2 regions of the Streptosporangium jomthongense genome follow, and region 1 is predicted to be linked to the other one. Evidence: riboswitches for the same ligand, from Rfam matches in the RefSeq annotation. Region 1 holds a riboswitch; the other holds the start of a gene.
What was found. A riboswitch is a leader RNA that binds a small molecule or an ion and turns the genes downstream of it on or off. The one in region 1 is predicted to bind thiamine pyrophosphate.
Positions count from the first base shown of each region.

Region 2: it holds a riboswitch for thiamine pyrophosphate, as region 1 does, so the genes downstream of both, thiC (phosphomethylpyrimidine synthase ThiC) here and ACFOYY_RS30375 (purine-cytosine permease family protein) in region 1, are expected to answer to the same signal.

Region 1 is NZ_JBHSBC010000034.1:90,152-94,561, reverse strand. Features, by position in the region: gene ACFOYY_RS30385 (hypothetical protein) at 1-92, shown strand, start outside; gene ACFOYY_RS30380 (hypothetical protein) at 636-1,310, shown strand; TPP riboswitch at 1,900-2,012, shown strand; gene ACFOYY_RS30375 (purine-cytosine permease family protein) at 2,003-3,367, shown strand; gene ACFOYY_RS30370 (methylated-DNA--[protein]-cysteine S-methyltransferase) at 3,392-3,967, opposite strand; gene ACFOYY_RS30365 (PAS domain-containing sensor histidine kinase) at 4,092-4,410, shown strand, end outside.
Region 2 is NZ_JBHSBC010000032.1:758,774-763,183, forward strand. Features, by position in the region: gene ACFOYY_RS29000 (DUF5335 family protein) at 21-377, opposite strand; gene thiC (phosphomethylpyrimidine synthase ThiC) at 465-2,144, opposite strand; TPP riboswitch at 2,139-2,250, opposite strand; gene ACFOYY_RS29010 (cysteine hydrolase family protein) at 2,460-3,044, shown strand; gene ACFOYY_RS29015 (GlxA family transcriptional regulator) at 3,057-3,968, shown strand; gene ACFOYY_RS29020 (hypothetical protein) at 3,981-4,346, opposite strand.

The sequences.
Region 1 (4,410 bases):
CCGACTGCTCCCTCGTCGCGGGCTGGGGGTTCGGCGAGTCCCAGGCCGGGGTCGCCGTCGTGCGCCTGCCGGCCGAACCAGGGGCGCGCTGAGCGCCTCAGGAGCGTGCGCGCGAACGAGGCGTTCCGGCAGGTCGTCGGCTGTGCGGTACGGCTGTCGGTGAGCTCCACCGGCATGCCACCCACCAGGGGAAAAGTCAGAAGCGGGCAAACGGCGCATCATGGGGCGCGAACTGGGGTGATCCCGGTTCGGCGCGTAAGCAAACGCCGGAACTCGGGGCAACCAGGAGGGGACGCACGAGGCCGAGACTGGTGAGCGGCGCGAAGGCTGCTTGAACTGCTTCGATGTCCGGGGCATGGTGCGCGTCCATTCCGCATCGAGGTCGATCATCGGGGAATCGAGGGGCCGACAGCTCGACTCATCTGCCACGGGATCGACCATCTCTTCGGACCGCTCTACCGATCGCACATGCGGCCAGGGGTCGAGCCGACACCCGTTTCCCAGTACAAGGGCGCTGGCTGACCTTGGGCGAATCGCCAGGCAGCTGCACAGTTGGGCAAGGGGGCGTACCAGCCGTGTTCCAGAAGCCTGTCGCGCGTGCTGGACTGTCAGTACACGGACCTACGATCTTCCCCGTGCCGATATCCGCGATCCCCGCGTCCCTGTCCTACGCCGATGCCGATACCCGCCTGGGCGGCGCGTTGTCCGCTGTGTTCGAGGGCGCGGGGGCGTCGCCCGGCTACGACGAGGTGCTGTTCTTCGACGGCGACCTCACCCTCGACGGAGATTTCCTGAACGCCGTCAACGAACTGCACGGCGGCGACGTCGAGTTGGTCGTGGTCACCGGCGACCTGAAGGTCAACGGCCCGATCGCGCTCTATGAGGACCGGCCCGGCCTGTACGTCGGCGGTCACACCCAGGCCGAGACCCTGGAGGGCGGCGAAGCGGAGATCTACATCCACGACGGCGCCTTCACCCACCTGGTCTACGGCTGGTACAACCACGGCTCTTTGCGGACCGGGACCGTCGACACCCCTTGGGTGATCGACTACGACCACGCCATGGACGTGTACGCCCCAGGCGGGCGCTGGGTGAACAATTACGACGATGACGAGGACGCCGACTTCGCCGTCGGGGACAGCATCGTCGAGGCGTTCGTGCCCGAGGTCGTCGACGCGGAGGACCGCTGCCTGGACGTCGACGAGTTCCTGAACCGGCTGCAAGCCGGGCTGCCGGTCCTGCGGTCCGGAGTCCAGACGACGGCCGAGTCTGCGAGTGACGGTGTCGTCGGGGCGCGCCTGGCCGAATGAAGCCATCCGGGTACGGCCACCTCTTCAAGCCGTACAGCTGCTGAGGGGGCCGATCCACCGGCCAAGGGCTTCCGGCTGTTCACCGGGGCGTTCACGCCGCCGTCGCCCGTGTGCAGGACCTGGCGTTCACGACGTTCGCGGGCCGGCGCCTCAGCCCGTTCACGGGCCTGCCGCTCCTGCTGTTCGCACGAAGCAGCCCCAGCTTCTCCCCGCAAGTCCCTCCGAAGGGGCCGGAGAAGCCGCCGTAGGGGGTGTCTGACGCCTGACGCGGCATTGTTTCCCGGGTAACGCGCGCCCGCGGGGATGGTCCCCACGGCAGGATTCCTCGGCACGGGCCAGCGATGTGCTCCCCGCGCACGCGGGGATGGTCCTCGCCATCCTTCGGTCGGCTGGCTCGGCGTGCGAGGCCGGCCGTACGTTCCGGCAGGTCGTTGACCGTGCGGTACGGCTATCGCAGCGAACGTGGCTGTACTCTCGCGGACGTCCGCGGACGCACCCCGTGCCGGTTCCCTCCCCAGAGGGGAAGTAGCCGGAAGCGGACTAATAGTGCATCATGGGGGCGCGAACTGGGCTGATCCCGGTTCGGCACGTAAGCAAACGCGGGAGCTTGGGGCAACCAGGCTGAGAGGGCGACTACGGCTGTCGCCGACCGCATGAACCTGTCCGGGTAATGCCGGCGTAGGGAGCGCGTCATGACGTCTGACGTCATCAATTCCAAGCATGCCGAGGCCCCCCTCACCCTCGACCAGGCACCTCCGAAGACCCTCGGCATGCTCGACCAGGGAGCGTTCTGGGCCAACCTGGGCGTCAGCCTGCTCGGCTTCTCCTTCGCGCTCGTCCTGATCAACCCGTTGGGCGGCGACAACCCGCTCACCTTCGGCGCCGCGCTGCTGGCGGCCCTGGTCGGCAGCCTCATCGGCACCGCGATGGTCGGCCTGGCCGCGGTTCCCGGGGTGCAGACGGGGCAGCCCGCGATGGTGCTGCTGCGTGGGCTGTTCGGAGTACGGCTCTCCTACGTGCCGACCGTGCTCAACGTCGTCCAGATGATCGGCTGGGGGGCGTTCGAGCTGTGGGTCGTCGCGATGGGCGCCCAGGCGATCTTCGGGCCTTCGGTCCCCTACGCGGTCTGGGTGGTCGCGGCAGGGGCGCTGACGATGGCGCTGACCATCTACCCGTTGGGAGCCATCAGGCTGCTCAGGCGGTTCGTCACGATCGGTGTGGTCGTCTCGGTCGTCTGGTTCGCGGTGGTCTTCCTGCGTGAGACTCCCGCGCAGAGCGGCGGCTCCTGGGACGCCTTCGCGGCCGCGGTCGACTTCGTGGTCGCCCTCTCGGTCTCCTGGGTGCCGGTCGCGGCGGACTACGCCAGGCATTCACGGTCGAGCCGGGCCGCCTTCACCGGCATCGTCGGCGGCTACACCGTCGCCCAGGTCGCGTGTCTGGCCGTCGGCGTCTACGCGGTCGCGCTCGCCGGGCACGCCGTGGTCCAGGAGAACCAGACTGCGGTGTTCGAGCCGTTCGTCGCGGCCCCGCTGGGCGCGCTGTTCTTCGGCATCCTCGTGCTGCGTGAGACCGACCAGTCGTTCGCGAACGTCTACTCGACCGCGATGTCGCTGCAGAACCTGATGCCGAGGATCGACCGCCGCGTCTTCTCCGTGGCCGTCGGCGTGCTGACCACGGCCATCGCCCTGGTCGTGGACGTCAACTCCTACGGCGCCTTCCTGAGCATCATCGGCGCGGTGTTCGTGCCGATGTTCGGTGTGCTGGCGGTCGACTACTTCCTGCTCGGCAGGGGCAGGAACTGGGACATCTCAGAGAACGCGCCCTCCCGCCTGGTCATGGTCCTGCCGTGGGTGCTGGGCTTCGTCACGTGGTGGATGCTCGCGGCGCCCTCGCAGGTCTCCTGGTGGGCGGCGATCTGGGACGGTGCCAAGCGGGCGGTCGGGTTCACCCCCCAGCCCTGGATGAGCGCCGCCCTCGGCGCCTTCCTGGTCTCCGGACTGATCACCCTGGCGATCGGGGCGCCGCGCCTTCTCGCCCTGAGGCGGCGCCGTGCCTGACCTGCCCTTTCGTGTCCGGAGGGCCTAGAGGCGGGCGGTGCTCTCCACCCGTAGGAGTCGTTCCTTGGCGGTCGCGCCTCCGGCGTAGCCGCCGAGGACGGCCTCGCTCTCGACGACCCGGTGGCACGGCACGATCACGCAGACCGGGTTGCTGCCCAGCGCGTTGCCGACCGCGCGCAGCGCCCTCGGCCTGCCGATCCGCTCGGCGATCTCCCGGTAGGTCGTCACCGTCCCGTACGGCACGGCCAGCATCATCTGCAGCACGGTCCTGGCGAAGGAGGTCGCGAGCTGGAGGTCCACGGTGACCGTGAAGGCGCGGAGCCTGCCGGAGAAGTAGGCGTCGAGCTCTCTGCGGACCGGGTCGAGCCTGCGGGGATCGGGGCCGATGAAGGAGCCGACCTCCCTGCTGACGCGTTCGAAGACGACGTTCTCGTCCTCGTAGCTGCACGCGACGACGCCCCGATGTGTCGCCGCGAGCGTCAGCCGTCCTACGGGGACCTCGATGGTGCCGAACGCGATGTCCGGGTGGGTGGCGCCCACATAGGTGGACGAGGTCACCCGCAGCAGGGCGTCGAGATCGCTGGCTGACCCGGATGCCATGGCCCCACCCTTCCGTGTCCAGGCGTGTGGTCACCGCAGCGTATCGGACGGATCGTCGCAACGAGTGTCAGCACATGCGGACGAAGTGCCAAGATCAGGCCAGTTGACGCGGCACTATGGTTCTGTGGGTGACGACAGGGCCGAAAGCGACGAGGGCGTCGGCCGCGCGATCGTCGCCAGTGCCCCGAATGCGATAGTCGTTCTGGACCGCGACCAGACGGTCCTGGCGTGGAATCCGGCCGCGGAACGTCTCTTCGGCTGGCCGGCCGGAGAGGTCCTCGGACGCAGGCCCCCGCTGGTGCCGGGGGAGCTGACGGCCGAGCACAACGCGGTGCTCGAACGGGTGCGCACCGGCGGCCAGGTCTCGCTGCGCACCAAGCGCTTCCGCAGGGACGGCAGCCTGCTCGACCTACGGCTCGACATCAGCGCGCTGCGCTCCGAGG
Region 2 (4,410 bases), on a different contig from region 1:
GACGGCGGGGCCGGACCAGGTCACGCGGCGTGCCGGTGGATGGTGATGATCGTCTGGGTGCCCTCCCCGTCCACGACGTCGAAGACCCGTGGCGTTTCCGGCGAGACGGTGTCGGCCAGGATCCGCCTCGGGTGTTCGATGCCGTGGCGGAGCACGACCGGGTAACGCGGATCGCGTCCTCCGACGCCCACGGAGAAGATGTCGTCCTTGTCGTCGTACTCGATGTAGGCCAGGGGGAGCTTCTCCGCCTGGTAGAGGTCACCGGCCGAGGCGTCCAGCACCTCGATGGTCACGTCCGAGCCCTCGTACTGTCTCGTCAGGCCGTCCAAGAACGGGCGCCACTCCTCGCGCGGCACCTCGGGTCGTTCCTGAGCCATCTGCCAGCCCCTCTCGTCGGAAACGACAACCGCCTCTGTCCATGCTCGTCGGCTCCCGGCCGCGCCACATCCCACGAACGGACGGGTCTACTCCTCGCCCGGGGGTGAGGGCATGGGGAGGTAGACCTTGCCGCCCTCCTTGCGGAACTCCTCGGCCTTGGCCCGCATCCCCGCCTCGATGGCCTCGGTGTCGGTCAGGCCGTTGCGTTCGGCGTAGGCCCGCACGTCCTGGGTGATCCGCATGGAGCAGAAGTGCGGACCGCACATGGAGCAGAAGTGCGCGGTCTTCGCCGGGGCGGCGGGCATGGTCTCGTCGTGGAAGGAGCGGGCGGTCTCCGGGTCGAGGGAGAGGTTGAACTGGTCCTCCCACCGGAACTCGAAACGGGCCTGTGACAGCGCGTCGTCCCAGGCCTGCGCCCCGGGGTGACCCTTGGCCAGGTCCGCGGCGTGGGCCGCGATCTTGTAGGCGATCACCCCGGCCTTGACGTCGTCACGGTCCGGCAGGCCCAGGTGCTCCTTCGGGGTGACGTAGCACAGCATCGCCGTGCCGTACCAGCCGATCATCGCCGCGCCGATGGCCGAGGTGATGTGGTCGTAGCCCGGCGCGATGTCCGTGGTCAGCGGCCCCAGCGTGTAGAAGGGAGCCTCCGAGCACAGCTCCATCTGCAGGTCGACGTTCTCCTTGATCTTGTGCATGGGCACGTGACCCGGCCCCTCGATCATGACCTGGCAGTCGTGTTCCCAGGCGACGTGGGTCAGCTCCCCCAGGGTGCGCAGCTCGGCGAACTGCGCCTCGTCGTTGGCGTCGTAGATCGAGCCGGGCCGCAGCCCGTCGCCGAGGGAGAAGGTCACGTCGTAGGCGGCGAGGATCTCGCACAGCTCCGCGAAGTTGGTGTAGATGAAGTTCTCCGCGTGGTGGGCCAGGCACCAGGCCGCCAGGATCGAGCCGCCCCGGGAGACGATGCCCGTCTTGCGGTTGGCGGTCAGCGGCACGTAAGCCAGCCGTACCCCCGCGTGCACGGTCATGTAGTCGACGCCCTGCTCGCACTGCTCGATCACCGTCTCGCGGAAGACCTCCCACGACAGGGCCTCCGGTTTGCCGCCGACCTTCTCCAGCGCCTGGTAGATCGGCACCGTGCCGACCGGCACCGGGGAGTTGCGCAGGATCCACTCGCGGGTCTCGTGGATCCGTTTCCCGGTGGACAGGTCCATGATCGTGTCGGCCCCCCAGCGGGTGGCCCAGCGCATCTTCTCCACCTCCTCCTCGATCGAGGAGGAGACGGCCGAGTTGCCGATGTTGGCGTTGACCTTCACCAGGAAGTTCCGGCCAATGATCATCGGCTCGCTCTCCGGATGATTGACGTTCACCGGCAGTACGGCCCGGCCTCTGGCGATCTCGTCGCGGACGAACTCCGCGGCCACGCCCTCGCGCAGCGCGACGAACTCCATCTCCGGTGTGATCTCCCCGCGTCTGGCGCGGGCCAGCTGCGTGTGCCGTACCGGCTTGGGCAGCGTTCCGCCGCAGGACTCCGTCCCGCCGCAGGCGAGCGTCTCCCCGGTCCGCCGCCAGGCCGACCTGAGCGGCGGCAGGCCCTTGGCCGGGTCGGCGTCGTACTCCGGATCGGTGTACGGACCCGAGGTGTCGTACAGGACGACGGACGACCCGTCGGTCAGCGGCACCTCGCGCATCGGCACGCGGATGTCCGGCCGCGAACCGGTGAGGTAGATCTTCCTTGCGTTCTGGACATTCTGGGCAGGTGGCACCATAGGACAACTTCTCCCTACGCCGGCATTACCCGGTCAGGTTCAGCGGTCGGCAGCGGCGGTAGCTGCCCTCTCAGCCCGGTTGCCCCGAGCTCCCGCGTTGGCATACGTGCCGAACTGAGATGATCTCAGTTCGCGCCCCAATGATGCCCCATTCACCCCTTTGGGGCCACCTTCTGGCCTCTTGTGGCTATTTTTAGCGACACGGGTACGGGCCGCCTTGGGTACGGCGTGCGGGTGAGGCCCCTGACCGGATCGGTCCGCAGGCCGACCAGGTGATGCCTTCAGCCCGGACCCCCGCGTCGCCAGGCTGGGGGCATGACCGGCGCTCTCATCGTCATCGACGTCCAGAACTCCTTCCTCCAGCTCCCCGACTGGGGGTACACCTCACGACCCGACATCGTCCCCCAGGTCAACCGCCTCGCCATGGCCGCCAGGGCCGCCGGGGACACGGTCGTGTGGGTCCTCGGCTCACGCCCGGGATCGGGCTCCGTCTTCGACCCGGCCCGAGGATTCGTCCGTCTGATGGACGGCGTCGAGCCCCTTCCCGGGGAGCCGGTCCTCACCAAGACCGCGCACAACGCCTTCACCACCACCAACCTCCAGCAGTACCTCACCCAGCGCGGCATCAGGAAGCTGACCATCTGCGGAATCCGCACCGAGCAGTGCTGCGAGACCACCACCCGCATAGCCTCCGACCTGGGCTTCGAGGTCGACTTCGCCATCGACGCCACTGCGACCACACCGATCCCGCACCGCACCGCCCCGGACGACCTGTCCTTCGCCGAACTCGTACGGCACCCGCGCACACTCGGCGTCGACGAGATCATCGCCCGCACCGAATACGCTCTGTCGGGCCGTTTCGCCACCATCAGAACCGTGGACCAGCTCACCGGAAACTAGGAGGTGCCGGTCATGCCGAGGGTCATCTTCCTGCTCATCCCGCGGGTGCACCTCCTCGACGTGGCCGGACCCGCCCAGGTCTTCTCCACCGCCGACGACCTCGGGCACCCGTACACGCTCACCTACGTCGCCGAGGACGACGAGGTCGCCACCGTCCAGGGGCTGCCCCTGCGGGCGGAGACCGGCTGGCCGGCCCTGACGCCCGACGATCTGGTCATCGTGCCGGGCTGGCGCGGCCCGACCCGCCCCGCGAGTCAGAAAACCCTGCGCCACCTGCGCGAACACCACGCGTCCGGCGGTACGGTCGCCAGCGTGTGCGCGGGCGCCGACGCGCTGGGCCGAGCCGGGCTGCTCGACGGCCGCCGCTGCACGACCCACCACGCCGTCCAGGACGAACTCGCCCGCCTCCACCCCCGGGCGACGGTCGTCAGGGACACGCTGTACGTCGAGGACGACCGGATCGTCACCTCGGCGGGCGTGGCCAGCGGAACCGACATGGCACTGCACCTGGTGACCACCCGGCACGGGCCGTACGTCGCGGGGCAGGTGGCCCGCGCCATGCTCGTCCACACCCACCGCGACGGTACGGCGGAGCAGGTCAGCCCGCTGTTGCGCCGTCGCTCGCACGTGGACGAGACCGTCCACCGCGTCCAGGACCTGATCGAGGTCCGGTTCACCGAACGGCTGCCGCTGAGCCTGCTGGCCGAGGCCGCCGGATGCAGCGAACGGACCGTGACCCGGCTGTTCAGCAGGGCGACCGGGCTCACCCCCCTGGCCTACCAGACCGCCCTGCGCCTGGAACGCGCCGAACACCTCCTCGGTCGCGGCGCCACCGTCGAGACCGCCGCCCGCGCCGTGGGCTTCGCCGACGCCCGCATGCTCCGCAGGCTACGCGCCCGTGCGGCGTCCTCCGCCGGTCACTGAAGGGCCCTGACGTCAGGACTCCAGTTCGATGCGTTCGAAGATGTCGGCGTCGGTCTGGCGCTGCCATTCGGGGAGGTCGTCCCAGTCGGCGACGTAGGACGGCTTGGGGTCGGGGATGTGCTTGTGGATCTGGGCGATCCAGCAGAGGGCCACGAAGCGCCCCTTCTGCTCACGGGTGAGCTTGCCGGTGTTCCCGTCGCTGACCCTGATGAACTCGGCCACCTGCCCGTAGACCGCCGCGGCGGCCTCTCGCTCCCATTCGGGGGTCTGGTCCCACGGGGTGACGTAACCGGGCTTGGGCTCACCGGGAAAGTGCTTCAGAACACCGGCGATCCAGGCCTCCCGAAAAACACGACCGTTTTCAGCCGTGGCACTCATCGAAAACTCCTCTCGTTCAGACGGAACCGGACAACCAGGTGTCCTTCCAGAGCGCACTGCGTCG